One region of the Pseudomonas sp. GGS8 genome, then DNA from elsewhere that is predicted to be linked to it. Evidence: predicted binding sites of a transcription regulator. Region 1 holds the regulator's gene; each other region holds the start of a gene.

Region 1 (10,352 bases):
AGGATTTTCACCGCACCACGGCCGTCGATCATCATCTGCTTGCCACCCGGTGCCAGCAACGCCAAACCCGGACGCAGGATGTCGCCATCCTCGGCTTCCTTGACGCTGATGCGGCACAGCTTGTCCAGACGCTCGGCGAAGGCCTTGGTGAAGGCTGCCGGCATGTGCTGGATCAACACGATGGGGGCCGGGAAGTTGGCCGGCAACTGTGTCAGCACCCGTTGCAGCGCAACCGGGCCGCCGGTGGAGGTGCCGATGGCGACCAGCTTGTAGGCTTTGCGTTTCGGCGCAGGAGACGACGGAGTCGCAGCCTGGGGACGCGCCGCAATCGGTGCCGGTGCCGGACGCGCAGGCGCGCTGCTGCCGTAGCTGCCGATGCTCGAAGGCGCAGGCGTCGGGGCTGGCGCGGCGACCGGTGCCGGAGGGGTGTAGGCACTGACGCGACGGTTACTGCGCGAGATGCTGAGAATCTTCTCGCACAGCAATTGTTTGACCTTCTCCGGGTTACGGGAGATGTCTTCGAAATTCTTCGGCAGGAAGTCCACTGCGCCGGCGTCCAGCGCGTCGAGAGTGACCCGGGCGCCTTCGTGGGTCAGCGAGGAGAACATCAACACCGGGGTCGGACAGCGCTGCATGATGTGCCGCACCGCCGTGATGCCATCCATCATCGGCATCTCGTAGTCCATGGTGATCACGTCTGGCTTGAGGGCCAGGGCCTGATCGATCGCCTCTTTTCCGTTGGTCGCCGTACCGACGACCTGGATATTTGTATCCGCTGCAAGAATTTCCGAGACGCGGCGGCGGAAAAACCCCGAATCGTCCACCACCAGGACTTTGACTGCCATAAACACTCCGTTAGACGGGGCGAGGCTCTGGCGCCCCGCTCCCCCAGAATCAAATACGCCGTGCGGCGTAACGCTTGAGCATGCTCGGAACATCGAGAATCAGTGCAATGCGGCCGTCACCGGTGATGGTGGCGCCGGACATGCCCGGGGTTCCCTGGAGCATTTTGCCCAATGGCTTGATGACCACTTCTTCCTGGCCCACCAACTGATCGACGACGAAGCCGATCCGTTGAGTACCCACCGAAAGGATCACCACATGGCCCTCGCGCTGCTCTTCATGAGCGGCGGAGCTGACCAGCCAGCGCTTGAGGTAGAACAAGGGCAGCGCCTTGTCCCGCACGATCACCACTTCCTGGCCGTCCACCACGTTGGTGCGCGACAGGTCGAGGTGGAAGATCTCGTTGACGTTCACCAGCGGGAACGCGAACGCCTGGTTGCCGAGCATGACCATCAGCGTCGGCATGATCGCCAGGGTCAACGGGACCTTGATGACGATCTTCGAGCCTTTGCCCTTGGTCGAGTAGATATTGATGGTGCCGTTGAGCTGGGCGATCTTGGTTTTCACCACGTCCATGCCCACGCCACGACCGGACACGTCGGAGATCTCGGTTTTGGTCGAGAAGCCCGGCGCGAAGATCAGGTTGAAGCAATCGGACTCGCTGAGACGGTCCGCCGCATCCTTGTCCATCAAACCTTTTTTCACGGCGATGCCGCGCAGAACATCGGCATCCATGCCCTTGCCGTCATCGGAGATGGACAGCAGGATGTGGTCGCCTTCCTGTTCAGCGGACAGGATCACTTTGCCGCTGCGAGGCTTGCCCATCGCTTCGCGATCAGCCGGCTCTTCGATACCGTGGTCGACCGAGTTGCGCACCAAGTGGACCAACGGGTCGGCCAGGGCCTCGACGAGGTTCTTGTCGAGGTCGGTTTCTTCGCCGACCAACTCCAGGTTGATCTCTTTCTTGAGCTGGCGAGCCAAGTCGCGAACCAGACGCGGGAAGCGCCCGAAGACTTTCTTGATCGGTTGCATCCGGGTCTTCATGACCGCGGTTTGCAGGTCGGCCGTGACCACGTCGAGGTTCGACACGGCCTTGGACATGGCTTCGTCGCCGCTGTTGAGGCCCAGACGAACCAAGCGGTTACGCACCAGTACCAGCTCGCCGACCATGTTCATGATTTCGTCGAGACGCGCGGTGTCGACCCGCACGGTGGTCTCGGCTTCGCTGGTTGGCTTTTCCGCGGGCGGTGCGGCCGGGGCACGAGCAGCAGCCGGTGCCGGGGCAGCAGCAGGTTTTGGCGCTTCGGCTTTGGGCTCGGGCGCTTTGGCAACAGGGGCTGGCGCCGCAGCCTTGGCCACTGGAGCCGGCGCTGCAACAACAGCAGAGGCAGAAGCCGTGCCCACTTCAGTGAACTTGCCCTTGCCGTGCAATTCGTCGAGCAGCGATTCGAATTCGTGATCGGAGATCAGATCGCTACCGGCCACAGCGGCGGTTGGCGCAGCCGGGGCTGGGGCCGAAGCGATTGCCGACTCAAGCGCATCGACCGCAAAGTTGCCTTTGCCGTGCAACTGGTCGAGCAGTGCTTCGAACTCGTCATCGGTGATGTCGGAGCTGTCGCCTGCCGCTTTAGGGGCAGCCGGTGCAGCGGGCGCTGCGGCCACGGCATCGGCGGCGAACTGGCCTTTGCCGTGCAGTTGATCGAGCAACGACTCGAACTCGGCATCGGTGATTTCGTCACTGGCGGCCGCATCGGCGGCAGGCAGCGAAGCAGGCTGAGCAGCCGCTATGGGCGCCTCGGCCTGGGCCTTGACGGCGTTCAGCGAGTCCAGCAGTTGTTCGAATTCGTTATCGGTAATGTCGCCCGATTCGCTTTCAGCGACCGGTGCTTCAACCACTTCAGCGACCGGCGCCGGTGCGGCTTCCATTTGCGGCTCGGCCAGACGGGCCAGCGCCGCGAGTAATTCAGGCGTGGCAGCCGTGATCGGGCTGCGTTCACGGACTTCGCTGAACATGCTGTTCACCGCGTCCAGCGCTTCGAGAACCACGTCCATCAGTTCCGAGTCGACGCGACGCTCACCCTTGCGCAGGATGTCGAACACGTTCTCGGCGATGTGACAGCACTCCACCAGCTCGTTGAGCTGGAGGAAGCCGGCGCCCCCTTTTACAGTGTGAAAACCGCGAAAAATTGCATTGAGCAAGTCCGCATCATCGGGTCGGCTTTCCAGCTCGACCAGCTGCTCGGACAGTTGCTCTAGAATCTCGCCGGCCTCAACCAGGAAATCCTGAAGGATCTCTTCATCGGCGCCGAAGCTCATTAAGGGGGTGCTCCTGAGGTCTAAAAACCTAAAAAACCTAAAATGCTAAAACTCTAAAATCCTAGGCTGGATAACAAATCGTCCACATCGTCCTGACCGGACACAACGTCTTCTCTTTTATCGGCATGAATCTGCGGACCTTCACCCTGAGAGAGATGTTTTTGTGGATCTTTTTCAGCCAGCATCGCTTCACGGTCATGTTCGATACCCGCAAAGCGGTCTACCTGACTGGCCATGAGTACGAGCTTGAGCAGGTTGCTTTCAACTTCGGTGACCAGTTGGGTCACACGCTTGATCACCTGACCGGTGAGGTCCTGGTAATCCTGGGCCAGCAGAATGTCGTTGAGGTTGCTCGACACGACGCGGTTGTCTTCACTGCTGCGTGTCAGGAAACCGTCGACCCGCCGGGCCAACTCGCGGAACTCTTCAGCCCCGACTTCGCGGCGCATGAACCGTCCCCAATCCGTGCTCAGCGCCTGAGCTTCGTCGCTCAGGCTGTTGATCAGCGGCGTGGCGTTCTCCACCAGGTCCATGGTGCGGTTGGCCGCGGCCTCGGTCAGCTTGACCACATAGGACAGGCGCTCGGTGGCATCCGTGATCTGAGACACTTCCTCGGCTTGCGGCATGTGCGGGTCAATCTGGAAATTGACGATCGCGCTATGCAGCTCGCGGGTGAGCTTGCCCACTTCCTGATACAGGCCACGGTCACGGGTCTGGTTGAGCTCATGGATCAGTTGCACAGCGTCGCCGAACCTGCCCTTTTCAAGGCTTTCGACCAGTTCGACCGCGTGTTTTTTCAGGGTCGACTCAAAATCGCCCTTTGAAGATTCGATATGCTCCATAGCTCCCCCGTGGCGCAGTTTCTCAACCGATGCGTTCGAAAATCTTCTCGATTTTTTCTTTCAACGCCTGGGCCGTGAAGGGTTTGACCACATAGCCGTTAACACCGGCCTGGGCCGCTTCGATGATCTGCTCGCGCTTGGCTTCAGCGGTCACCATCAGCACCGGCAGATGCTTGAGCCTTTCATCGGCGCGCACCGCACGAAGCAGGTCGATGCCGGTCATCCCGGGCATGTTCCAGTCGGTCACCAGAAAATCGAAGTTACCGCTTTGCAGCATCGGCAACCCGGTCAATCCGTCATCGGCCTCGGCGGTGTTGGTGAACCCAAGGTCACGCAACAGGTTTTTTATGATCCGCCGCATCGTTGAGAAGTCATCAACGATGAGGATTTTCATGTTCTTGTCCAATTCGACCTCCAAGCAGTCTTAAACGCGCCCAGCACCTGGGCGCGCCATTTCAATCAATCCGGCAAAGCACTCAATGACTGTCTGGAGCACAACAGATCGAGACCGGTACGGTTCAACACCACACCAGCTCCATTCGCAGTGTCCCCACACTGCCTTCAGCGCGCTCGCCACTCCCCCAAACGCCCCCGCAAACGGGCCGCGCACTGGCTGTGTAACTGGCTGACCCGAGATTCACTGACCCCCAGGACCTCACCGATTTCCTTGAGATTCAACTCTTCGTCGTAGTACAGCGCCAACACCAGTCGCTCACGCTCCGGCAAATTGGCAATCGCGTCCGCCAGCGCCGCCTGGAAGCGTTCATCTTCCAGATCGCGTGACGGCTCGAGATGAGCACTCGCGCCATCCTCATGCAGCCCTTCGTGTTCGCCGTCCTGCAACAGATCGTCGAAGCTGAATAACCGGCTGCCCAGGGTGTCGTTCAAAATCCCGTAATAATCGTCGAGACTCAATTGGAGTTCGGCCGCAACTTCGTGATCTTTAGCGTCACGGCCGGTTTTAGCTTCAATCGAGCGAATCGCGTCGCTGACCATGCGGGTATTGCGGTGGACCGAACGTGGCGCCCAGTCCCCCTTGCGCACTTCATCGAGCATCGCGCCGCGGATTCGAATACCCGCGTACGTCTCGAAACTCGCGCCTTTGCTGGCGTCATATTTGGTTGATACTTCTAGCAGGCCGATCATCCCGGCCTGAATCAGGTCTTCGACCTGGACACTGGCCGGCAGACGCGCCAGCAAGTGGTAGGCAATGCGTTTGACCAGTGGCGCGTAACGCTCGATCAGCTCGTACTGCGCGTCACGTGCCGACTGCTTGTAGAGGTTGTAACCGCTGGCTGTCATAACACGGGTCCTGCCGTTTGTTGCACGAGGCGCTCGACGAAAAACTCCAGGTGCCCACGCGGGTTGGCCGGCAGCGGCCAGGTATCGACTTTCTGCGCAATGGCCTTGAACGCCAGGGCGCACTTGGAGCGTGGGAAAGCTTCATACACCGCGCGTTGCTTCTGTACCGCCTTGCGCACGCTTTCGTCGTAAGGCACTGCGCCGACGTACTGTAAGGCGACGTCAAGGAAGCGATCCGTGACCTTGGTCAATTTGGCGAACAGGTTGCGGCCTTCCTGCGGGCTCTGCGCCATGTTGGCCAGGACGCGGAATCGGTTCATGCCGTAGTCGCGGTTAAGCAATTTGATCAGCGCGTAGGCGTCGGTGATCGAGGTCGGCTCGTCACACACCACCAGCAAGACTTCCTGCGCGGCGCGCACGAAGCTGACTACTGAGTCACCAATGCCCGCAGCGGTGTCGATCACCAATACGTCGAGGTTGTCGCCGATGTCGCTGAACGCCTGAATCAGGCCGGCATGCTGGGCCGGGCTCAGATGAACCATGCTCTGGGTGCCGGAGGCGGCCGGGACGATGCGGATACCGCCAGGCCCTTGCAATAACACGTCACGCAGCTCACAGCGACCTTCGATCACGTCGGCCAGCGTGCGTTTGGGTGTCAGTCCCAACAGAACGTCGACGTTCGCCAGCCCCAGATCGGCATCCAGCAGCATGACGCGCCGGCCGAGCTCAGCTAGAGCCAGGGACAAGTTCACTGACACGTTAGTCTTCCCGACGCCACCTTTGCCGCCGGTCACCGCGATCACCTGTACGGGATGCATGCTGCCCATGTTATTTCTTTACCTTGTCTTACTTAGACGGAGGCCACATTACTGGCTGCGCGTTCACCATCGGAACAATGCATGGCAGACCATCGATGTAGGTACAAAAAATGTTCATTAATACCTCAGCCAACCTGCTTGGTCGGGCTGTGGTAAATATCAGCGAACATGTCAGCCATGGCTTCTTCGCTGGGTTCTTCCTGCATTTGCACGCTAACGGCGCGGCTGACCAGTTGATGACGACGCGGCAGATGCAAATCATCCGGGATCCGCGGACCATCGGTCAGGTAAGCCACCGGCAACTCATGACTGATAGCCAGGCTCAACACCTCGCCCAGACTTGCCGTTTCATCCAGTTTAGTCAGGATGCAGCCGGCGAGGCCGCAGCGTTTGTAACTGTGATAAGCGGCGGTTAGAACCTGTTTCTGGCTGGTGGTTGCCAAGACCAGATAATTTTTTGATTTGATGCCGCGCCCGGCCAGGCTTTCGAGCTGCATGCGCAGTGCCGGATCGCTGGCCTGAAGGCCGGCGGTATCGATCAGCACCACGCGTTTGCGCAGCAGCGGCTCCAGCGCCTGCACCAGGGATTGACCCGGGTCGACATGGGTCACCGACACATTGAGGATCCGGCCCAGCGTCTTGAGCTGTTCCTGAGCACCGATGCGATAGCTGTCCATGCTCACCAGCGCGATGTTCTGCGCGCCGTACTTGAGCACATAACGGGCCGCGAGCTTGGCCAGCGTGGTGGTCTTGCCCATGCCGGCCGGGCCGACCATGGCAATCACGCCGCCCTCCTCCAATGGCTCGACTTCCGGGGTGGTGATCATCCGAGCCAAGTGCGCGAGCAACATACGCCAGGCCTGACGAGGCTCTTCAATGTCGGTAATCAGCGCCAACAGATCGCGTGACAACGGGCCGGACAGGCCGATGCGTTGCAGGCGACGCCAGAGGTTGGCCTGGGCCGGACGGCTGCCTTGCAGCTGATTCCACGCCAAAGAACCAAGCTGCACTTCCATCAGTTCACGCAGGCTGTTGAGTTCGAAACGCATCGAGTCGAACGCACGCGGATCGACGCCGGTCGCTGCGGCAGGCGCAGGTGCCGGGCGCCGAGGCTCGGCCAGCGTCGGTTCGATCAGCGGCTCGGCGGCGGTCAGCGGCAGGCCGGCGAACAATTGGCGATTGGTGGTGTTGTCGCTCTCGCCATTGCCACGCAGGCTCAGTTCGGCCTGGGCGGTGACGATCCGCGACTGGGTCTTGCGCAGCTCGTCCTCGAGTTCCATGTTCGGAACACGCGGGGCCAGCGCCGACAATTTGTAATCCAGGGCAGCCGTCAGCTCGACACCGCCGGCGATCCGGCGATTGCCAATAATGGCGGCATCAGCGCCCAGCTCATCACGAACCAGTTTCATGGCCTGACGCATATCGGCGGCGAAAAAACGCTTAACTTGCATAAACCACTACCTCAGCCGTTGGGCCCTACTGTCGCAACGATGGTCACTTGCTTGTTGTCAGGAATTTCCTGGTAAGCCAACACATGCAAACCCGGTACTGCCAGCCGACCGAATCGCGAGAGCATCGCGCGAACCGGACCGGCCACCAGCAGAATCACCGGCTGACCTTGCATTTCCTGACGCTGCGCCGCATCGATCAACGAGCGTTGCAGTTTTTCCGCCATGCTTGGCTCCAGCAGAACGCCCTCTTCCGAGCCTTGTCCTGCCTTCTGAAGACTATTGAGCAATATTTGTTCCAACCTTGGTTCCAAGGTGATCACAGGCAGCTCCGACTCAGTGCCTACAATGCTTTGCACGATTGCACGGGATACGCCGACGCGCACCGCGGCCACCAAAGCGGCGGTATCTTGACTCTTGGCAGCGTTGTTCGCGATGGCTTCGGCGATGCTGCGAATGTCCCGCACCGGCACCTGTTCGGCCAGCAACGCCTGCAAGACTTTGAGCAGTTGCGACAGCGAAACCACGCCCGGCACCAGCTCTTCGGCCAGTTTCGGTGAGCTTTTGGCCAGCAATTGCATGAGTTGCTGGACTTCTTCGTGACCGATCAGCTCGCTGGAATGCTTGTACAGAATCTGGTTCAAGTGGGTCGCCACTACCGTACTGGCATCGACCACGGTGTAACCCAGGGATTGCGCCTGGGCGCGCTGGCTGATTTCGATCCACACCGCTTCCAGACCAAAAGCCGGATCTTTGGCGGTGATGCCGTTGAGCGTGCCGTAGACCTGCCCCGGGTTGATCGCCAGTTCGCGCTCCGGGTAAATCTCCGCTTCAGCCAGGATCACCCCCATCAGGGTCAGGCGATAGGCACTGGGTGCCAGGTCGAGGTTGTCACGGATATGCACAGTCGGCATCAGGAAGCCCAGGTCCTGGGAGAGTTTTTTACGCACCCCCTTGATCCGTGCCAGTAACTGACCACCCTGATTGCGATCCACCAGGGGAATCAGGCGGTAGCCGACTTCCAGGCCAATCATGTCGATCGGCGTTACGTCATCCCAGCCAAGCTCCTTGGTTTCCTGAGCCCGAGCTGGCGACGGCAGCAACTCCTGCTGACGCTTCACCTCTTGCAGAGCCTGAACCTTGACCGCGTTCTGCTTCTTCCAGAACAGGTAAGCGCCACCGGCCGCCAGCGCTGCCATGGACAGAAAGGAGATGTGCGGCATGCCTGGCACCAGGCCCATCACCGCCATCAAGCCTGCGGCCACCGCCAAGGCTTTTGGCGAGGCGAACATCTGGCGACCGATCTGCTTGCCCATGTCTTCCGAGCCGGAAGCACGGGTCACCATGATCGCCGCGGCGGTCGACAACAGCAGTGATGGCAATTGCGCCACCAAACCGTCACCGATGGTCAACAGCGCGTAAACCTTGCCGGCATCGCCAAAGCTCATGCCGTGCTGGAAGATACCCACCGCCATGCCACCGATCAGGTTGATGAACAGAATCAACAGACCGGCGATGGCGTCACCGCGCACGAACTTGCTGGCACCGTCCATGGAACCGTAGAACTCGGCCTCTTGGGCGACTTCCATCCGGCGCAGTTTCGCCTGGCTCTGATCGATCAGGCCAGCGTTCAAGTCAGCGTCGATGGCCATCTGTTTGCCCGGCATCGCATCGAGGGTGAAACGCGCGCTCACCTCGGAAATCCGCCCGGCGCCTTTGGTCACCACGACGAAGTTGATGATCATCAAAATCGCGAACACTACGATACCGACCACGTAGTTGCCGCCGATCACCACTTCACCGAAGGCCTGGATCACCTTACCGGCGGCGGCATGGCCGTCCTGACCGTGGAGCATCACCACCCGCGTGGAGGCCACGTTCAGCGCCAGTCGCAACAACGTCGCCACCAGCAGAATGGTCGGGAACACCGCAAAATCCAGCGGCCGCAAGGCGTACACGCAGACCAGCAGCACGACGATGGACAGCGCAATGTTGAAGGTGAAAAACACGTCCAGAAGGAACGGCGGCACCGGCAACATCATCATGGCCAGCATGACCAGCAGCAACAGCGGCACACCCAGGTTGCCCCGACTCAAGTCGGCAACGTTTGTGCGGGCAGTGTTGAATAACTGAGAGCGATCCACCGGTTTTCCCCGTTTCTTTAAAGCAAACTTTTGACGCCTGAAGCAGGCGCAGGGCGGCTACTGCAAGAAGCCTTCCAACTTTTGCCAATGATCGAAACAGAGGTTTGCGGTACAGACACCACTCCCGCTAATCGCTTCTCTTCCAATTGCCCTGAAACGAACTGCAGCAAAATGCCATCAAGACGCGATACTCGCACTCAGCCGTGGGAATCCGGCAGATAAAATACCCTCGAAACTTTCCGCTCAAGCCAGTGCCCCCCCTCATCTATCAACTCTGACAGTAGACAGAAACTCGCACCCCACCTCCAATGAAGGCTCCTAACATCGACAGGATCCGACATTATGAGTAGGCATATTCCCCAGCCCGCACTTCCATTGACGATAAATGACAAGGTCGTCCATTTGATACCAGGTTTGGACAACCTGATCATCAGCAAGGATTCCGCCCGCCTCTACTTCCGCCAACGAATCGATAGCGATTATTTCCTTCGAGCGATGGATGCAAACACGCTGGAGATCATCCACACATACTCGGCGGGGCGTTGGCCAGCCATCAAAGGGCTGAGTCCGGATGGTATCCACGCCTTCGCCATGGACATGGCGACAGACAGTCTTTATGTGATCAACACCGTCAACCAT
Region 2 (10,352 bases), 790 kb from region 1:
ATATTTCACGTTCTATTCCTCATTCAAGCACATATGCGTAATGGCCATCAGTCTACACCGCCCGTTCCGGGTGCCCAGTGCCCCTGTTTACCATTCACGCTTTCTGCTTGTCGCAAATGAACGCTAAGCTTGGGCCTATGGACGACTCAGATTATTTACGCCTGCTGACCATTGCGGCCGAGCAAGCCAATACGTTCCTTTCCAATGCCCGCAAATGGGAGCGTGAGCGTTGGGTTTGCCAGCGCCTGCTGCAAGGCCTGAACATTCCCTATCGCGCCGATGAGTTCGCCCCCGCCGGGGAGCCGCCGGACGTGCTGTTTCGCGACGCGAACTTCGAGGTGTTCTTCGTGCTCGACGAGGGCCGACGCCTCAACGACGAATGGCGCGATGAACTGCAACGCCGGCGCAGCGCGTTTTCCCTGAGCCAACTGGTGCGCCGCGAGGCCAAGCCCCGACGCATCCCGGCCAATGAATTCCTGCTGAGACTGGCGCCCACCTTGCGCAAAAAAGCCCACAACTACAAAGAACGCGGTATGGATTTGGGGGATCTGGATATCATCGCCTTCGCCAGCCTCAAGCGCGAAGTGCTGGACCTCAATAGCCACTTCCCGCCGCCCACCGAATACCTGCGTCAGGGCTGGCGCTCGTTGTCGCTGGTCGGCCCGACCTTCGCACGCGTGCTCTTCGCCCACCCGGATGCTCCGGATTTCCTGCGCAGCAACCTGGGGCGCAGTATCGTCTTCGATGTGGGGATCAGCCTGTGAACCGCACCACAGATACCGGCAACACTGCACAGGATGGCGCAATCACTGGCCGAATGTTACAAAGCGCAATCGTTCACCCGAACCACATGCGCCGTTCAACGCTTGCAGACAATCTGCTGTAACGTCTGCACATTCAGCAACGTCTACCCGACGAGGCCTTTATGACCAGCCGCCTGAACCCCGACGACCAGAAGCATGTCGAAGAGTACCTGCAGTTGTCCCAGCACCGAGTCGAGCGCCGGCCTTTCCGGCCGTGGATGCTCCTGGTGGTGGTGTTGGCAGTGACCATTGGTTTAGGCCTGTTGAGCCGCTTGATCAGTTACCTGACGCTATGAGCTGCCTTGCGCTCGCTCGGTTGACTGCACCGATTTCTTTTAGCCTTGCGAGATATCCCCATGACTCATCGTATTGTCATCGTTGGCGGCGGCGCCGGCGGTCTGGAGTTGGCTACCCGTCTGGGTAAGACTCTGGGCAAGCGCGGCACGGCCAGTGTGATGCTGGTCGACGCGAACCTGACCCACATCTGGAAACCGCTGTTGCACGAAGTCGCGGCAGGTTCCCTGAACTCTTCCGAAGACGAACTCAACTATGTCGCCCAGGCAAAATGGAACCACTTCGAGTTCCAGCTGGGGCGCATGAGCGGGCTCGATCGCAAGCAGAAGAAAATCCAGCTGGCCGCCACTTACGACGAGGCCGGCCTGGAGCTGGTACCCGCGCGGGAAGTGCCTTACGACTCGCTGGTGATCGCCGTCGGCAGCACCACCAACGACTTCGGTACTCAAGGCGCGGCGCAACACTGCTTGTTCCTCGACACCCGTAAACAGGCTGAACGCTTCCATCAGCAATTGCTCAATCACTACCTCCGCGCCCACGCCGGGCAGACCGACACGGTGCAACAGATCAGCGTGGCCATCGTCGGTGCCGGTGCCACCGGGGTCGAACTGGCGGCGGAACTGCACAACGCCGCCCATGAGCTGGCGGCTTATGGTCTGGACCGGATCAAGCCGGAAAACATGCACATCACCCTGATCGAAGCCGGGCCACGGGTACTCCCGGCCCTGCCAGAGCGGATCGGCGGGCCTGTGCATAAAACCCTGGAGAAACTCGGGGTCAACGTCATGACCAATGCCGCGGTCAGTGAAGTGACCGCCGACAGCCTGATTACCGCCGACGGCCAAGTGATCAACGCCAGCCTGAAAGTCTGGGCTGCCGGGATTCGCGCACCGGGTTTCCTCAAGGACATCGATGGCCTGGAAACCAACCGTATCAACCAGTTGCAAGTGCTGCCGACCCTGCAAACCACCCGCGACGAAAACATCTTCGCCTTCGGTGACTGCGCGGCGTGCCCGCAACCGGGCAGCGACCGCAATGTACCGCCCCGCGCCCAGGCGGCGCACCAACAGGCTTCGTTACTGGCCAAATCGCTGAAACTGCGGATCGAAGGCAAGCCCCTGCCGGGGTATAAGTACACCGATTACGGCTCGCTGATCTCGCTGTCGCGTTTTTCGGCTGTGGGTAACTTGATGGGTAACCTGACCGGCAGCGTAATGCTCGAGGGCTGGCTGGCGCGGATGTTTTATGTGTCGCTGTACCGCATGCACCAGATGGCGCTGTATGGCGCGTTCCGCACGGCGATGCTGATGCTGGGCAGCAAGATTGGACGCGGGACCGAGCCGCGGCTCAAGTTGCACTAAATTTTCGGCGTCTGTCAGGGCCTCATCGCGGGCAAGCCACGCTCCCACAGGATCTGCGTCGTACGCAAATATGCGGCCAACAAAGATCAACTGTGGGAGCGTGGCTTGCCCGCGATGCAGGCGCCTCGGTCTACCCCGTGAACACTTCTGTGTCCCACTGTATCTTCCCCACGATTTCACCCCTTCGCTTACAAACTCCCTCCTTGCGCGACACAGTAGCGATACACCACTCCCGCTAAATGGCCACACCCGAGCAAGGCACCGCCTGCTTCGGTCATCGCCGCACTTACGTGGCGTCCTTTATCGAACGGTTGTGTCGTGCAACCCAGGAGATTTGTAATGTCCCGTACCACTACTCTCAGCAAAAACACCGTTGGCCTGCTCGGCGCTGTCCTGGCTGGTGGCCTGATGTTGTCCGGCTCCGTATTCGCCGCGCAGCCACTGACCCAGGGCTACATGGTCGCCTCGGCCGAAACTTCGGTAAAAAACCCAGAAGGCAAATGTGGCGAAGGCAAGTGCGGCGATGCCTCGATGGCCAAGACCGACACCGATGGCGATGGTCAGGTGTCCCGTGCGGAGTTCCTGAAAGTGGCGCCCAAGGCCGACTTCGACAAGATCGATACCAACCACGATGGTCAAATCTCGGAACAAGAGGCTTTCAATAACGTGAAAGCCAACTACGAAGCCAATGGCAAACAAATGCCAAAAGGCTTGTTCGAACACCTGAAAGACAATAGCTAAGCCAATAAAGACCAGGCCCTGCTTCTCTATCGAGAAGCGGGGCTTTTTTTCGCCCGGCGGATTTACACCTGAAACCGCTGCACCATGGTCCGCAACGAGTTGGCCAACTGCGACAACTCATGGCTGGAGGCGCTGGTCTGATCGGCACCGGCGGCGGAGCGTACCGACAAATCGCGAATGTTCACCAGGTTGCGATCAACTTCACGCGCCACTTGCGCCTGCTCTTCGGCGGCGCTGGCAATCACCAAATTGCGTTCGTGGATCTGGTGAACCGAAGCGGTGATGGTCTGCAGCGCTTCGCCCGCATGCTCCGCCAACGCCAGGGTGCTGGCTGCCCGCGAGGAGCTGGCTTGCATGGAGTCCAACGCTTGGGTTGAGCCAGTGCGCATGCCCTGAACCATTTGTTCGATTTCCTGAGTCGACTGTTGCGTGCGGTACGCCAAGGCGCGCACTTCGTCGGCAACCACCGCGAAACCTCGACCGCTTTCGCCCGCGCGCGCCGCTTCGATGGCCGCGTTGAGAGCCAGCAGGTTGGTCTGTTCGGCAATGGCACGGATCACATCCAGCACCTTGCCGATGTCCTTGGACTGGTTGGCCAATGATTGCACCAAGCCGCCAGTTGTCTGCACATCGCTGGCAAGGGCGCTGATGGCACTCACCGTTTCGCTCACTCGCTGCTGACCAACGTGTGCCGACTCACTGGATTGGCGCGTGGCATCGGAGGTAGAAACCGCATTGCGTGCGACCTCCTCCACCGCCGTGGTCATTTCGGTGACGGCCGTCGCCGCTTGTTCAATCTCGTTGTTCTGCTGTTGCAGATTCTGGGTGCTGTCTAGGGTGACCGCGTTCAATTCATCAGCTGCCGTCGCCAATTGTGCCGCCGAACCGCTGATGCCCTGCAAGGTTTCACGCAGGTTGTGTTGCATGGTCGCCAGGGCCTTGAGCAAGCGGCTCACTTCGTCGCTGCCATGGGTTTCGATAGGGCGGGTCAGATCGCCTCGTGCCACGTTTTCCGCAGCGCTCAACGCCTCAGCCAAGGGTTTGACGATGCTGCGGGTCAACAGCATCGCAAGGCCGACCGTGGCCAGCGCCGCGAGGGCAATGAACAGACTGACGATCATCCGGGAGTTGGCATAGTGCTCTTGGGATCTCTGGCTCTCGGCGGCCACTTGCCGGGTGAACAGTTCCGCCAGATCGTTGAGCTGTTTGCCCGAACCGTCGACAACGGTCTTCATGTCGATCAGCAGCAGTTTGGTCAGCTCTTCACGCTTCCCTTGCTCAGCGAGGGTGAAGGATTGAGCGATGCCGCTGCGGTAGGCGGCGAAGGTTTTTTTGAACTGGTCATACAACTGCTGGCCCTCAGCGGTGGTGACCAGTTTGTCATAGGCGGCGATTTTCTCGCTCAACTCCTTGTCGCGCGTGTCCATCTGGCTGCGATAAGTGGCGATGTTCTTCGGATCCTGATCTAGGGCCATGCGCAGGGAAATAGTACGGATGCGCAACATGAGCTCGCGAATCTCGTCACCGCCGCGAATGCTCGGCAGCCATTGGGTCTCCACCGCCACCTCGCTGTCGCGAATGCTCGACATCTGCCCCAATGCAAACACCCCGAGCAACGCCACCAGTACCGCGATCAAGGCAAAACCCAGCGCGGCGCGAGGGGCAATATTCAACTGACGAAGAAACATAACGAGCGCCTGTGTTTTTATTGGCTGGAGTGGAGGCCCTGTCCGTGCCCCGTTAGCTCGTTATCGGCAAGTTGTACGATGACTTGAAGCGATCTGTTTTTTCGCAGGCAAAAAAAAAAATCCCCGTATCTTTCGATACGAGGATTTTTAATATGGTCGGGGTAAGGGGATTCGAACTCCTGACATCCTGCTCCCAAAGCAGGCGCGCTACCGGACTGCGCTATACCCCGGTAAAAAAAAGGCACCTTTGAAAGGCGCCTTCTGCGAACAGAGCTTTTGGCGTCTGATCTTAAGATTCGATTCCAGCGTTAACTGGTTTCAAAAATGGTGGGTCGTGTGGGATTCGAACCTACGACCAATTGGTTAAAAGCCAACTGCTCTACCAACTGAGCTAACGACCCAAAAATGGTCGGGGTAAGGGGATTCGAACTCCTGACATCCTGCTCCCAAAGCAGGCGCGCTACCGGACTGCGCTATACCCCGGTTTGAAATTGGCTCCGTGACCAGGACTCGAACCTGGGACCCAATGATTAACAGTCATTTGCTCTACCGACTGAGCTATCACGGAACTACACATTTCAATTACAACTGGTATTTCAATTTACAACTGTGAAGCTTGCTTCACCTCTTCGACCCGTTCGCATCGCTGCGTTCGTGTGTCTGAGGCGCGCTATTCTACAATCTTAAGCACCTCTGTCAACCCCCTAAATTGCTTTCAAGTTAATGATTTGCAACTTATTTCAGATTCCTGCTTGGGGAGCAGAAACCCTTTCGAGGTGACTTACTGCGGGGCGCACTTTACAAGCATTTTCCTTTCAGTTCAACAGCCTATCGAAAAAAAGGCCTCGCAATGCGAGGCCTCTTTCAATTTGCTGCCGCCGTGGATCAGACGAAGACGATTTCGTCATTCTCCACCACACCTTTGGCGGTCTCTCCGGGCATGAAACGACCCGATAGAATCAGCTGTGCCAGCGGGTTCTCGATCCAACGCTGGATCGCTCGTTTGAGCGGCCGTGCGCCATAGACCGGGTCGTATCCGACGGCGATCAGTTTATCCATCGCTTCCGGGCTCAGCTCAAGCTTCAGCTCGCGCTCGGTCAGGCGGCTACGCAGGCGACCCAACTGAATCTCGGTAATGCCCGCGATCTGATCCCGAGCCAGCGGCTCGAAGATCACCACTTCGTCGACCCGGTTGATGAACTCCGGCCGGAAGTGCGTGGAAATCGCATCCATCACCGCTGCACGTTGCGCCTCACGATCACCGACCAATTCCTGGATCTGCACCGACCCCAGGTTGGAAGTCATGACGATCACGGTATTTTTGAAATCCACCGTGCGACCATGGCTGTCGGTCAAACGGCCATCTTCGAGCACTTGCAGCAAGATGTTGAACACGTCCGGATGGGCCTTCTCGACCTCGTCCAAGAGGATCACCGAATAAGGCTTGCGACGCACTGCCTCGGTCAGGTAACCGCCCTCTTCATACCCTACATAGCCTGGTGGCGCGCCGATCAGGCGAGCCACGGAATGCTTCTCCATGAACTCGGACATGTCGATCCGCACCATCGCCTCTTCAGTATCAAAGAGGAACTCGGCCAGTGCCTTGCACAACTCGGTTTTCCCGACACCGGTCGGGCCGAGGAACATGAACGAGCCGCTCGGACGATTCGGATCGGACAACCCGGCACGGGAGCGCCGCACCGCGTTGGAGACGGCGATCACTGCTTCGTCCTGACCAATCACACGTTGGTGCAACAGGCTTTCCATCTTCATCAGTTTTTCGCGCTCGCCCTCGAGCATTTTCGCCACGGGGATGCCGGTCCACTTCGACACCACTTCAGCGATCTCTTCCTCAGTCACCTTGCTGCGCAGCAACTGGTTTTCGCTTTTGCCATGCTGATCGACCATTTGCAGGCTGCGCTCCAGGTCCGGGATCACCCCATATTGCAGCTCGGCCATGCGGTTCAAATCACCTTTACGGCGCGCGGCTTCCAGTTCCTGACGGGACTGTTCGATTTTCTGCTGGATCTGCGCCGAACCCTGGACTTCGGCTTTTTCCGAATTCCAGATTTCTTCGAGGTCCGAATACTCGCGCTCGTGACGGGCGATTTCTTCCTGCAGTTTTTCCAGACGTTTCTTCGCCGCGTCGTCGCTTTCTTTCTTCAGCGCCTGGGATTCCACCTTCAGCTGAATCAGACGACGCTCCAGACGGTCCAGCACTTCCGGTTTGGAGTCGATTTCCATGCGGATGCGGCTGGCGGCTTCGTCGATCAGGTCGATGGCCTTGTCCGGCAGCTGGCGGTCAGTGATGTAGCGATGACTGAGCTTGGCCGCGGCAATGATTGCACCATCGGTGATCGCCACCTTGTGGTGAACCTCGTAACGCTCTTTAAGGCCACGCAGGATGGCGATGGTGTCTTCTTCGCTCGGCTCGTCCACCAAAACTTTCTGGAAGCGCCGTTCGAGGGCCGCGTCCTTCTCTATATATTGGCGGTACTCGTTGAGCGTGGTCGCGCCGACGCAATGCAGTTCACCGCGAGCCAATGCCGGTTTGAGCATGTTGCCGGCGTCCATCGAGCCTTCGCCCTTGCCCGCGCCGACCATGGTGTGCAATTCGTCGATGAACAGAATGATCTGCCCTTCCTGCTTCGACAGTTCGTTGAGTAGGGACTTGAGGCGCTCTTCGAATTCGCCGCGGTACTTGGCACCGGCTATCAGCGCCCCCATGTCCAGGGACAACAGGCGCTTGCCTCTCAGGCCATCCGGCACTTCACCGTTGATGATGCGCTGGGCCAAGCCTTCGGCGATGGCGGTTTTACCCACGCCCGGCTCGCCGATCAACACCGGGTTATTCTTGGTGCGGCGCTGCAGGACCTGAATCGTGCGGCGAATTTCGTCGTCACGGCCGATCACCGGATCGAGCTTGCCTTCTTCGGCGCGCTTGGTCAGGTCGATGGTGTATTTATCCAGCGCCTGGCGTGACTCTTCCTGGTTGGCGTCATTGACCGCCTCACCGCCGCGCAGGTTATTGATCGCGTTTTCCAGGGCTTTCTTGCTCACGCCCTGGCCGAGCAGCAGTTTTCCCAACTTGCTGTTCTCATCCATCGCGGCGAGCAGCACCAATTCGCTGGAGATGAATTGGTCGCCCTTCTGCTGGGCCAGGCGATCGGCCTGGTTGAGCAGGCGCGCCAGATCCTGCGACATGTTGACGTCGCCGGTCGGGTTCTGGATTTTCGGCAGCTGATCAAGGGCTTTGGTCAGCTCTTTACGCAAGCTGGTAACGTCGAACCCCACCTGCATCAACAGGGGTTTGATCGAACCACCCTGTTGTTCAAGCATGGCCTGCATCAGATGCGCCGGTTCGATGGCCGGATGATCGAGACCGACGGCCAGGGATTGGGCGTCGGACAAGGCTAACTGCAACTTGCTGGTTAAACGGTCTATACGCATGGGTCACCTTCCTTTTGAGCAGGCCGGACCTATAAACATCCTGAATAAAGAAACCTGCCAGATACCGCTATAGATGTGGTCGATTCTGGGAGATTCAAGCGTCGTGGAGTTGATGCAGATCAGAGAAGTCTAGCGTTCGAGTCTAACGGTCGAGCCAGACCAGGGAGGCAAACCGGCCGGTGCGAGGGCTGCGGCGGTAAGAAAAGAAACGTGGATCGGTCACTGTGCAGTAGCCACCACCATAAACAGCCGTGACACCGCGAGCGGCCAGACGCAAACGCGCCAGTTCATAGATGTCAGCCATGAATTTGCCAGCGTTGTGGCTCAGCACAAAGGCGTTAGCGGTTTCAGGCAGTTGCTGGATGAAGGCTTCGCGCACTTCGGGGCCGACTTCGAAGGCTTGCGGACCAATAGCCGGACCAAGCCAGACCAATACGTCTTCAGGCGGCACGGCCAGACTGTCGTGGGTCGCTTCCAGCACGCCCGCCGCCAATCCACGCCAACCGGCATGGGCAGCGGCAACGCGGGTGCCGGCACGATCGCAGAACAGCGCCGGCAGGCAATCGGCGGTCATCACCGTGCAGGCGATACCGGGCGTTGCCGTCCAACTGGCGTCAGCGGTGGCAACCTGGCTTGGGTCGGCATCGGCCACGGCAATGCCGTGAACCTGTTGCAACCAGGCCGGTTGAATCAAGAAGTGATCGGTGAGGCGACGGCGGTTTTCGGCGACGGCTTCAGGGCTGTCGTCGACATGATCGCCCAGGTTGAAGCTGTCGAACGGCGCCAGACTGACGCCGCCCGCACGGGTGGTGACGCAGGCTTTGACGCTGGCCGGTGCAGGCCAGTCAGGCGTCAGCCAGGTCATCCGATGAACGCCTCGCGGTCTTGCTTGAGCAGCGACAACAACCAGACGAAGTCATCCGGCAGTGGCGATTCCCAGCTCATGCGTTTACCGGTGGTCGGATGATCCAGCTCCAGGAACCGCGCATGCAACGCCTGACGCGGGAAATTCTTCAGGGATTCGACCATGGTCACGCTGGCGGCCGGCGGAATACGGAAACGACCACCGTAGGCAGGATCTCCGACCAACGGGTAGTTGATGTGCGCCATGTGCACACGAATCTGGTGCGTACGACCGGTTTCCAGCTTCACCCGCACGTGAGTGTGGGAGCGGAAACGCTCGAGCACGCGGTAGTGGCTGACGGCTTGCTTGCCACCTTCCATCACCGCCATGCGCTGGCGTTGCTGGCCGTGACGACCGATCGGTGCGTTGATCTTGCCACCGGCTGTCACCACACCAATCACGATGCACTCGTAGATCCGGCTGACACTGCGGCTCTGCAATTGCGTGACCAGCTGTGTCTGCGCCTGAATGGTCTTGGCCACCACCATCAGACCGGTGGTGTCCTTGTCCAGGCGATGCACGATACCGGCGCGGGGCACATTGATGATGTCCGGCACATGGTGCAGCAAGGCATTGAGCAAGGTGCCGTCGGCGTGACCGGCGGCCGGATGCACCACCAGGCCCGCAGGCTTGTTGATCACCAGGATGTCGTCGTCTTCATAGACGATGTCCAGCTCGATGTCTTGAGCGATCCATTCGCCCTGAGCTTCCTGCTCGGCAGTCAGCTCAAGAATGGCGCCACCGTGGACGATGTCTCGCGGGCGGATAACCGCCCCATCCACAGTCAGGCGGCCGTCTTTGATCCAGGCGGAAAGGCGCGAGCGCGAGTGCTCAGCGAATAATTGTGCGGCGACTTGATCGAGGCGTTGGCCGCCCAATTCGGACGGCACCTCTGCGCGAAGTTCAATTTTATCGGACATGCTCAGACTAGGCGTCGGCACAGCCTTTGGTTTCGGCTGCGCGCTTGTGGTTAAATACGGCGTCTTTTGCCCCGAGGCTTTTCAACGGGGCACTCATCATAACAGGACGGCCCCGCCCAAGACAGCGGCCGTCATAGGGACGCAAGCCGCCATGCAAGTGAAACACCTGCTGCTGATCGCCATCCTCGCAT
Region 3 (10,352 bases), 2.6 Mb from region 1:
GGCTTCAAGCCAATGCAGCCGATGATCGCGTGCGCGGCATCGTCGACGATAAACAACCGCCGCTCACCGGTTTCGCTTTTGAATTCCTCGACCGCCCGTGCGAGGAACGATCGGGCCTCGTCCTCGGTGGTATAGGGTTTGGCCCAAGGCAGAAATTCGCAATGGGCGGTAAAACTGTCGTTCAGCGCATGTTGCAACGCTTTACACCATTCGGGGTCGGCGGGGCTCAATCTCAATGTGTGAGTGCCGACCGTCAGCGCAAGCTCCATTGCATCACACTTAAATTCAAACTCCATGACGCCAGACAATATCAGCGCCGGGAAGGACGCTGCTACTGTAGTGTGAATTTACGCAATGGCCCCCGTTCGTGCTGCCCCGACGTCGTCCGTGACCTCTCAATGGCCGTTCATGTTTCGTTAAGCATTCAACTCGTATTCTGGGGGTTCCCGGTCCTCTGCTTGGTAGCCAGAAACTCATGTCACGTTCCGCTTCTTCACTGTTTCTGCTCGCCGCTCTGCTGTTTTTCTTCGCGCTAAGCAATCACCAATTACAAGGTTCCACGGAGGCCCGGGTCGCCGGAATTGCCATGGAGATGCACCTGGATAACGACTGGGTGACCCCGCATTTGTTCGGCGAGCCATTTCTTGAGAAACCGCCCTTGAGCTTGTGGCTCGACGCCGGGGCGATTCGCGCATTCGGCGGTACGCCGTGGGCGGTGCGGCTGGCGTCGGCGTTTGCCGGGCTGTTCAGCGTGATGCTGCTGTACGCGATGCTGCGGCGATTCGACCGGCCCAAGGTTATTGCCTGGACGGCGGGGATTTTGCTGGCGACCATGGCCAGTTACTGGAGTAACACGCGCAGCGTCGGCGAAGACGCGTTGCTGGCCTTCGGCGTGAGCATGGCGCTGCTGGCGTTTTTTCAGGGGACACGGCTCTCGACTGTCGGCAATGCCCTGCTGTTTGCGTCAGGGATCGCCATCGCGACCTTGAGCAAAGGCGTGCTGGGGCTGGCGATGCCGGGGGTGGTGATCTTCACGTATCTGCTGGTCGAAACCTTGATGGAGAAACGCCTGAAGCCCTCGGACTGGCTGCGCCCCGGCCTGTTGACGCTGCTGGGGTTGGTGCCGCTGATGGTCTGGCTCGCAGTGCTGTATCAGCGCGGTGGCGCGCATGCCGTGGGGGAAGTGTTGCTGACCAATAGCGTCGGGCGCTTCAGTGGCTCCTTCGTCGAAGCCGGGCATTACGAACCGTTCTACTACTACCTGGCCAAGCTGCCGGAGGCCTTCGCGCCCTGGAACATTCTGGTGTACCTGGGGCTGTGGCACTTTCGCAAAAGCCTGATGGCCAATCGTTACCTGTTGTTCTTCACGGTGTGGCTGCTGGCGCAGTTTGTCATGCTGACCCTGGCGTCGAGCAAACGCACGGTGTACCTGATGTCCATGACGCCGGCGGCGGCGGTGATTGCCGCGGAATATGCGCGCGTACTGTTTGAACGACTTCAAGCCTACTCCGGTGCGTCGACCTTGCCGGGGTTGATTGTCCGGCATCGTCGCGGTTTAGGCATTGGCGTACTGGCGGTGGTGATCGGCAGCTACCTCGCTGCCGCACAATGGCTACTGCCTCACGCTGATCGCACACTATCCTTCCTGCCGCTGACCGAGCAAATTCAGGCATTCCAGGCCAGCGGACAGCAGGTTGCGTTGTTTCAGGCCAACGAGCGGGTGGGCGGCGCCAGCGTGTTCTACACCCGGCGCGTACTCAAAGGCCTGGATACCGAGGCGCAACTGCATGAGTTTCTGAGCGCCTCACCGGCCAACGTGGCGCTCATGTCCGGCTCAAATGTACCCGCTGCCCCCTTGAAGGTGATCAAGACAATGAAGGTGGGGCGTCAGGCGTACTACTTTGTAACCCTTTAGACGGCTCAGCGACGGGTAGCGCAGCCTTTTGCAGCAACGGCAGCTCCAGCCGCGCCCGTCCATAGAACGCCAATGCCGTCAGCAAACACGTCAGCCACACGAAGATCCCGGCCCAAAAGGTGTGGGACATGTAGTGCCAGCCTTGCAAAACCCGTGTCGTGCCATAGACGAAACCGAGCAGCAGCGAGCCGTACATCACCGCTTTAGCGTACCGCCAGCGGTAGCGGCGAGCCACGAAGTACAGCGCGAGCATGGTGAAGCCGCCCGACGCATGGCCACCCGGCCAGCAGCGACCGTCACCGGCTTCTTTCAGCAGGTCAAAATTCTGGTACCACTCCTTATGCTCGATTTTCCCGGCGTACTGAGTGGTTTCAACCGGGCAATACACACTGGTGTGGCTTTTGAGGTAGTGGATAACGCCGGTGCTGATGGAAAACGCGAACACCACGTAGAGGAAATCCCGACGGTGTTTACTGGCGAACCGAAGCACGGGCGCGACTTTGATTTTTTCCAGGAAGGCGATGATCTTCGAATGTTTTTCAGCCTTCAGTCGCGGCCAGAGAAATGACAGCAAGGCACCGATGATCGCGACCTCACCGGTCCAGTTCGGGATGATTCGCGCCCATTTATGGGTGATCTGCTCGAACAGACGGACATGGTCCAACGGAAACAGCCGGGTAGCCGGGTCATAAAAAAGATCGCTGAAAGCGATGTCGATTTTGGTCATGTCAAACATCAGGAACACCGCGACCGCGCAGGCCAGCGGAATACCAAAGTTCACCCAGTAAAAGCGGTAACGGGAAGAAGTCAGCATCGTACGTCCAGATCCAGAGGGATGATGAAGAAGCTCATTCAGTGGTCACCGAATGCCAGTCAGAGGCTTCGATGGAACCGAGCATGCGGGGCGCCAGAGGTTTTTCAGCGGAGATAAACAGAGAGGCGCCGTAGCCTAGAGTAACAGTTGGCAGCTTGAGGTCTTTTTCAAGTTGCGCCATGCACTCGCTGTGGGTCACCAGAATCAGGTTACGCCCGGCCACCTTGTGCGCCAGGGCATCGCGCAACATGCTGCCTCTGCAGTTGATCAACCAGTCTTCACCGACGCCGACCTTGTTGAACATATAACTGGCGGTCTGTGCCGCACGGATGATCGGACTGTTGTAGATATCGGTCTTGTTCAGGCCCAGATGTTCAAACTGTGCCCCGACACTCGCCGCCACGCTGCGCGAGCGGTCAGTAATGCCATCGTTGCCGATCAGACAGGCGGCGGTGGAGTGATCGCAACGCTCGACATGGCGTACCAACACGATCATGTCGCCCTTGGCCCAGCCGGAAAGCAATGCCCGGGCGCCCTCGACATTGCCATGGGCCAGATCGGGTACAGCCGCAGGCCGTAACAGCCACACGGTCAGCGGAATCACCAGCAGCAGCGAGGCCACGATGACCCCGGCGTTTCGATAACGGGCCAAACGGCTCAGATCGATCGAGCGTTTTATCCCGAACAGACTCAGTCTCAATTCCACGTTTAGCCGCCTCGCCGGCATGCACCACAATCATACAAAACCGAGAGAGTAGAGAGTCTCGCGTCGGCAGCCGGTGAAACTCATGTGAAAAAAAGCTTAAGACCTGCCTAAAAATCTTGTTACAGAATCCATCCGACAAAATCCTTTCAGCTCCCGGGATTGCGGCCGATACATACCTGCTACACACCTTGCTGGCTCCCAAAAACAAAAATCTTCCAGCCAACCGACGATCTAAAGCGCAACGTTCCTGGAGGAATTTGATGAATAGCTGGTTCGGCAACATCAGCGTGAACCTCAAACTGGGCCTGGGATTCGGCCTGGTGCTGGCACTGACCTGCATCCTCGCCCTGACCGGCTGGACCAGCCTGGGCGGGTTGATTGACCGCAGCAACTGGATGAGCGACATCACTCAGCTCAATGCCGGCCTGACCAAGCTGCGCGTGGTTCGCCTGCAATACATGCTGACCAACGGCGACGAAACCGCCGCACAGAATGTGCAAACCACCCTGGACAGCTTTGTGGCTCAGCAAACAGCGCTGTTGGGCAGCTTCAAAAATCCTGAAAACGTCAAAATGCTCAAGGACCAGGCCGCGACCATCGCTGCTTATCAGACGTCGCTGAACAAAATGCGCAGCGCCTACCGCACCGGCAACAGCGCCCGCGACGCCATGGGCGCCAACGCCGAAACCGCCGGCAAGCTGATCGATGCAATCAACATCCGCGTACAGCAAATGCCCCTGAGCGATCAGCATTTCGAACAGTTCCTGGCCATCACCGCCGCCAAGGAAGCGTTCATTCTTGCCCGCTATGAAGTGCGCGGCTACACCGCCAACACCAATGCCGAGACCGAGCAGAAAGCCGTTTCCCAACTGGACGCGGCCATCGCCAGCCTGAAATCACTGAACGCGCATTTTGCCGAGACCCAGCAAGACGCCCTGCGTCAGCTGGAAACCGCGCTGAGCAATTACCGCAGTGCCTTGCAAGCGTATAAAGCCGCCAACACCGATGCGGTGCAGGCGCGCAAGGAAATGACCGACCAGGGCGCCGCCATCGTGACCCTGAGCGATCAGCTGTATCAATTCCAGCTCGACCGCCGTGACGCCGAAAGCGCCCAGGCTCGCACGTTGCAACTGATCAGCACCCTGCTGGCGTTGCTGGTGGGGATCATTGCCGCCGTGATTATCACCCGTCAGATCACCGGCCCGTTGCGCGATACCCTGGCCGTGGTCGAGCGCATCGCCGGTGGTGATTTGTCCCAGGACATCAAAGTGACGCGCCGCGACGAGCTCGGCGTGTTGCAGCAAGGCATTGCGCGCATGGGCGTGACCCTGCGCGATTTGATCAGCGGCATCCGTGATGGCGTCACCCAGATCGCCAGCGCCGCCGAAGAACTGTCGGCCGTGACCGAGCAGACCAGCGCAGGTGTGAACAGCCAGAAAGCGGAAACCGATCAAGTCGCCACCGCCATGCACGAAATGACGGCCACTGTGCAGGAAGTCGCGCGCAACGCCGAAGAAGCCTCTCAGGCTGCAGCCGCCGCTGACGGTGAAGCTCGCGAAGGCGACAAAGTGGTCAACGAAGCCATCGCCCAGATCGAGCGGCTGGCCAGCGAAGTGGCGCGTTCCACTGAAGCCATGAGCGTGCTGCAACAGGAAAGCGACAAGATCGGCAGCGTCATGGACGTGATCAAGGCCGTAGCCGAACAGACCAACCTGCTGGCCCTCAACGCCGCCATCGAAGCGGCCCGTGCCGGTGAGGCCGGTCGTGGTTTTGCGGTAGTGGCTGATGAAGTTCGTGGCCTGGCCCAGCGCACGCAAAAATCCACCGAGGAAATCGAAGGCCTGGTGGCCGGCTTGCAGAACGGCACTCAACAAGTGGCGGCGGTGATGAACAACAGCCGCACCCTGACCGACAGTAGCGTATCGCTGACCCGCAAGGCCGGCGTATCACTGGAAAACATCACCCGCACGGTGTCCAACATTCAATCGATGAACCAGCAGATCGCTACCGCCGCCGAGCAACAAAGCGCCGTGGCCGAAGAGATCAGCCGCAGCATCATCAACGTGCGCGACGTGTCCGAACAGACCGCCGCCGCCAGCGACGAAACCGCTGCCTCCAGTGTTGAACTGGCGCGATTGGGCAATCAGTTACAGATGATGGTGAGTCACTTCCGGGTTTGATATTCACTTTGCGGTGAATGAAAGATCCATTCGGGCAAGCCTCGCTCCTACAGGTTACTCTCTGAACCTGTGGGAGCGGGCTTGCCCGCGAATGCTTTTGAACAGACACAAGTTATTTCGGGTTAGCCCTTGCTTCGCATTCACTGCCCACTCTAGCGATGTGGCAGATCCAACACGATCCCGCCACTAGTTTTGAATCGGTTGTTGATTCGTGTCCCCAATCCATGAGCACCATCCATCTGATCGAGAGCGCGCCTCAGAATCAAGCGAGCCTCTTCCTCCAAGGACCTGCCGTTGCTGCGCGCGTTGTTGCGCAATTGCTCATAAATCTGCGGGTCAAGATTGCCAATGGTAAGGCTGGCCATAAGCGCCCTCTGTGCTCGCTGAATTGATCGGACGACACTATCACGGGTTAAGCTTTTTCCTGCTGCCTCAAACACTAATCGTATTGGTAAAAACCAACCGATTGCCAAACGGGTCGGCCACGGTCATGTCCTGGCTACCCCATGGCATGGCCTGGATCTGTGGCCGAGCGAAAGAATATTCCTTGGCCAGCAATTGCTGCTGAAACGCCTCCAGCTCATCGGTCTCGATGCGCAGGGCTGAGCCCGGTGTCGCGTCGCCATGGTGTTCAGACAGGTGCAGCACGCATTCGCCACGGGAGATTTGCAGGTACAGCGGGAAGTTCGCTTCAAAGCGGTGTTGCCAGTCGATCTTGAACCCCAGGAACTCAACGTAGAACTCCAAAGCCTTGGTTTCATCGAAAATCCGCAGGATCGGGGTGGTTTTGCCGAAACTCATGGGGTAACTCCCTGACTGAATGAGCCCAGTGTAGCTGGGCTGGATGTCAGCGCTTCGGCTTGGCGACGGCTTTCTTTAACTGCAATGTGCCACCATGAGACGCCAGTCAAAAGATCGTCCGAACACGGCCCGAACCTTCGGTAGCGCCTACGAAGGCGGCGATCAATGAAACCCTTTACGCAAATCCCCTTCCCGTGCCAGAAACCGTCCTTCCCTTCTGCCGTTCGCCTGCCCATCGTGGTAACTCAAGGCACCGTTGATCCACACCCCATCAATCCCTTGCGCCGCCCGTTGCGGATCGTTGAAGTCGGCCACATCGCAAATCGTCGCAGGATCGAACAACACCAGATCCGCCCAATACCCTTCACGGATCTCGCCACGTTCCTTCAAGCCAAAGCGTGCCGCCGACAGTCCGGTCATCTTGTGCACGGCGGTGTGCAGCGGAAACAGGCCGACGTCGCGACTGAAATGTCCGAGCACTCGTGGGAACGCGCCCCACAAGCGCGGATGTGGAAACGGGTCTTCCGGCAAGCCGTCGGAGCCGACCATCGACAGTGGGTGCGCGAGGATGCTTCGTACATCGGCCTCGTCCATGCCGTAATACACCGCCCCCGCCGGTTGCAGTCGACGGGCGGCTTCGAGCAGAGCAGTGCCCCACTCGGCGGCGATGTCCATCAGATCCCGACCGCCCATTTCCGGGTGCGGCGTGGACCAAGTAATGGTGATGCGGTGGGCGTCGGTGACTTGCTTGAGGTCCAGCGTCGAAGAGCTCGCCGCGTAGGGATAGCAATCGCAAGCCACCGGGTGGGTTTTCGCGGCGTGTTCAAGGGACGCCAGCAGTTGCGGACTACGGCCCCAGTTGCCAGCGCCGGCACATTTGAGGTGGGAAATGATCACCGGCGACTGTGCATGGCGTCCGATGCGGAACGCCTCGTCCATGGCCTCCAGCACCGGTTCGAACTCACTGCGTAAATGCGTGGTGTACACCGCGCCGAAGGCGGTCAGCTCTTCGGTCAATTGCATGACCTCATCGGTGGATGCCGAGAAGGCGCTGGCGTAGGCCAGGCCTGTGGATAAACCCAAGGCACCGGCCTCAAGGCTGTCGTGCAGTTGCTCGCGCATCGCGCTGATCTCATCGGCGGTCGCCGTGCGAAACAGGTCGTCCAGGTGATTGCTGCGCAACGCGGTGTGCCCCACCAGCGCGGCCACGTTCAGCGTGGTATTGGCCGCTTCGACGGCGGCGCGATAGTCGCTGAAGCGCGGATACACGAACGCCGCGGCGGTGCCGAGCAGGTTCATCGGGTCCGGCGGATCACCGCGCAAACTCACTGGCGATGCGCTGATCCCGCAGTTGCCGACGATCACCGTGGTCACGCCCTGACTGAGCTTGGGCAGCATCTGCGGCTGGCGGATCACCACCGTGTCGTCATGGGTGTGCACATCGATGAAACCTGGTGCCAACACTCGGCCAGCGGCCTCGATTTCGTCGATGGCGCGAGCGTCGTGCAAGTCGCCGATACGCTCGATGCGGCCGTTCAGAATCGCCACATCAGCGGGGTAACCGGGCGTGTTGCTGCCATCGATAATCAGCGCATTGCGGATCAGCGTGTCGTACGTCATGTCAGTCTCCCAGCGGCAAGTGATCGTCGCCGCCGCGGTAATCGTCCAGGGCCAGTTTGATCCGCCGCAGACGTTCTTGATTGTCTTCAGGACTGGCCAGCGCCAACTCGGTGGCGAGCACGTCGATGGCCAACAACATGCCGTAGCGCGCCGCCGTGGGTTTGTAGATGAAGGACGTCTCGGCGCTTTGCAGCGGTAACAGCACATCGGCCAATTGCGCCAGCGGCGAGTTGGCGCGGGTGATGGCGAGAATTCGTGCGCCGTAGCTGCGCGCCAACTCCACCGCTTCGAGCAGTTCGGGCGTGATGCCGGTCAGCGAGCAGGCGATGATCGCGTGTTCGGCGCCAAGGCTGGCGGCGGTGACGCGCATCATCACCGGGTCGTGGCACACCGCAATCGGGTAGCCGAGGCGCACCAGGCGCACTTGCAGTTCATCGCTGCACAGGGTCGAGCAGCCGCCCATGCCGAAGGCGTGAATCATCCGTGCCTTGCCCAACAGTTTCACCGCATCGGCGAAGCGCGATTCATCGAACGCCGCCAGATGCTGACGTAAGGTTGACTCGATATCGCCGACGATCTGCCCATAGAACGCCGACTGTTCGGGCGTGCCCGCCGGGTCCAGAAAACGGCTACCGACGCCACTGGCCTGGGCCAGTTGCAGGCGCAAATCCCGCAGGTCGCGGCAACCGACTGTACGGGCGAATCGCGACAGCGTGGCGGTGCTGACTTCTGCTCGCTGCGCCAGCTCATCGAGACTGGCGGACGCGGCAAATCCTACGTCGTCGAGCATCAGCCGAGCGATACGTCCTTCACCGGCGCTGAAGGATTCCTGACGAACGCGGATCTGATAGAGGATGTCCATGGCGGATGGCTCCGACTAAAGCAGGTAAGAAAGGCCTACGGTCAGGCCGAAGGCGACCAGCGAGATCAGCGTTTCAAGCACTGTCCAGGTCTTGAAGGTCTGGATGACGGTCATGTTGAAGTATTCCTTGATCAACCAGAAGCCGCCGTCGTTGACGTGGGAAAAGATAACCGACCCCGCCCCCGTCGCCAGCACCAACAACTCCGGATGCGGATACCCCAGCCCCATGGCCACCGGCGCGACAATCCCTGAAGCGGTGGTCATGGCCACGGTGGCGGAACCGGTGGCGATGCGCATCAACGCGGCGAACAGCCAGCCCATCAACAGCGGTGACAACTGGAATTCATTGGCCAGGCTGACGATCTGATCGGTCACGCCAGCGTCCACCAGAATCCGGTTCAAGCCACCGCCGGCGCCGACCAGCAAGGTGATGCTGGCGGTCGGCGCCAGGCATTCATTGGTGAACTTGAGGATCGATTCGCGGTTGAAGCCCTGGGCCAGGCCGAGGGTCCAGAAACTCAGCAAGGTCGCCAGCAGCAAGGCAATCACCGAGTTGCCGATGAACAGCAGGAACTGATTGAAACCGCTGCCCGGTGTGGAGATCAGGTTGGCCCAGCCGCCGATCAACATCAGCACCACCGGCAACAGAATGGTCGCCATGGTGACACCGAAACCCGGCAGGCTGTCGCGCGGCTCACGCTCGAGGAACTGGCGCTCCAAAGGGTTATCCGCCGGCAGTTGAATGCGCGGCACGATGAATTTGGCGTACAGCGGACCGGCGATGATCGCGGTCGGAATACCGATCAGAATCGCATAGAGCAACGTCTGCCCCACCGATGCCTGATAGACCTGCACCGCCAGCATCGCCGCCGGGTGTGGTGGTACCAGCGCGTGGACCACCGAGAGCCCCGCAACCATTGGCAAACCGACCATCAGAATCGATACGCCCACCCGCCGCGCCACGGTGAATGCGATGGGCACCAGCAAGACAAAACCGACCTCGAAGAACAGCGGCAGCCCTACAAGAAAGGCGATACAGACCATCGCCCAGTGGGCATTTCTCTCACCGAAACGGTCGATCAACGTGCGTGCCACCTGCTCGGCGCCACCGGATTCGGCCATCATCTTGCCGAGCATCGTGCCCAGCGCCACCACCAGCGCAATGTGCCCCAGCGTCTTGCCAACCCCGGCCTCGTACGCCCCCACCACCCCCGAAGGCGGCATCCCCGCCAACAGCGCCAGGCCGATGGACACCAGGGTGATCACGATGAAGGGATTGATCCGGTAACGGGCGATCAGAACGATCAGCGCAATGATGGCGATGGCGGCATAAACCAACAGCCAATAGCCGAAGGAAAGCGTCATGCGGTACTCCTCGAAAGGGTCACGTCGAATGGGTTATGAAACTCATAAATCATTTCGATGCGTTACTTTCAAACGACGTGAAAGTAATT

Evidence for each region. Region 1 encodes FliA, which starts transcription of late flagellar genes. Its sites were predicted from a motif close to CTAAAGTTTNNNNNNNNNNNGCCGNTAA; they were not measured.
Region 2: a site for FliA is predicted at 4,948-4,975, ahead of J3D54_RS12810 (methyl-accepting chemotaxis protein). Genes of this name have one in related genera too.
Region 3: a site for FliA is predicted at 3,580-3,607, ahead of J3D54_RS04585 (methyl-accepting chemotaxis protein). Genes of this name have one in related genera too.

Annotation. Positions count from the first base shown of each region.
Region 1 is NZ_JALJWF010000001.1:3,649,953-3,660,304, reverse strand. Features, by position in the region: gene J3D54_RS16535 (chemotaxis response regulator protein-glutamate methylesterase) at 1-845, opposite strand, end outside; gene J3D54_RS16530 (chemotaxis protein CheA) at 895-3,159, opposite strand; gene J3D54_RS16525 (protein phosphatase CheZ) at 3,213-4,001, opposite strand; gene J3D54_RS16520 (chemotaxis response regulator CheY) at 4,024-4,395, opposite strand; gene fliA (RNA polymerase sigma factor FliA) at 4,563-5,303, opposite strand; gene fleN (flagellar synthesis regulator FleN) at 5,300-6,130, opposite strand; gene flhF (flagellar biosynthesis protein FlhF) at 6,247-7,572, opposite strand; gene flhA (flagellar biosynthesis protein FlhA) at 7,584-9,713, opposite strand; gene J3D54_RS16495 (YncE family protein) at 10,056-10,352, shown strand, end outside.
Region 2 is NZ_JALJWF010000001.1:2,855,904-2,866,255, reverse strand. Features, by position in the region: gene J3D54_RS12835 (FAD/FMN-containing dehydrogenase) at 1-9, opposite strand, end outside; gene J3D54_RS12830 (DUF1780 domain-containing protein) at 138-764, shown strand; gene J3D54_RS12825 (DUF3094 domain-containing protein) at 926-1,099, shown strand; gene J3D54_RS12820 (NAD(P)/FAD-dependent oxidoreductase) at 1,160-2,458, shown strand; gene J3D54_RS12815 (EF-hand domain-containing protein) at 2,798-3,199, shown strand; gene J3D54_RS12810 (methyl-accepting chemotaxis protein) at 3,262-4,887, opposite strand; tRNA gene J3D54_RS12805 (tRNA-Pro) at 5,041-5,117, opposite strand; tRNA gene J3D54_RS12800 (tRNA-Lys) at 5,213-5,288, opposite strand; tRNA gene J3D54_RS12795 (tRNA-Pro) at 5,294-5,370, opposite strand; tRNA gene J3D54_RS12790 (tRNA-Asn) at 5,380-5,455, opposite strand; gene clpB (ATP-dependent chaperone ClpB) at 5,773-8,337, opposite strand; gene pgeF (peptidoglycan editing factor PgeF) at 8,480-9,202, opposite strand; gene rluD (23S rRNA pseudouridine(1911/1915/1917) synthase RluD) at 9,199-10,161, opposite strand; gene J3D54_RS12770 (outer membrane protein assembly factor BamD) at 10,313-10,352, shown strand, end outside.
Region 3 is NZ_JALJWF010000001.1:1,026,662-1,037,013, forward strand. Features, by position in the region: gene J3D54_RS04565 (GNAT family N-acetyltransferase) at 1-308, opposite strand, end outside; gene J3D54_RS04570 (glycosyltransferase family 39 protein) at 476-1,915, shown strand; gene J3D54_RS04575 (phosphatase PAP2 family protein) at 1,866-2,729, opposite strand; gene J3D54_RS04580 (histidine phosphatase family protein) at 2,764-3,435, opposite strand; gene J3D54_RS04585 (methyl-accepting chemotaxis protein) at 3,696-5,615, shown strand; gene J3D54_RS04590 (plasmid stabilization protein) at 5,768-5,980, opposite strand; gene J3D54_RS04595 (glyoxalase superfamily protein) at 6,048-6,416, opposite strand; gene J3D54_RS04600 (D-aminoacylase) at 6,579-8,036, opposite strand; gene J3D54_RS04605 (MurR/RpiR family transcriptional regulator) at 8,038-8,898, opposite strand; gene J3D54_RS04610 (gluconate:H+ symporter) at 8,914-10,263, opposite strand.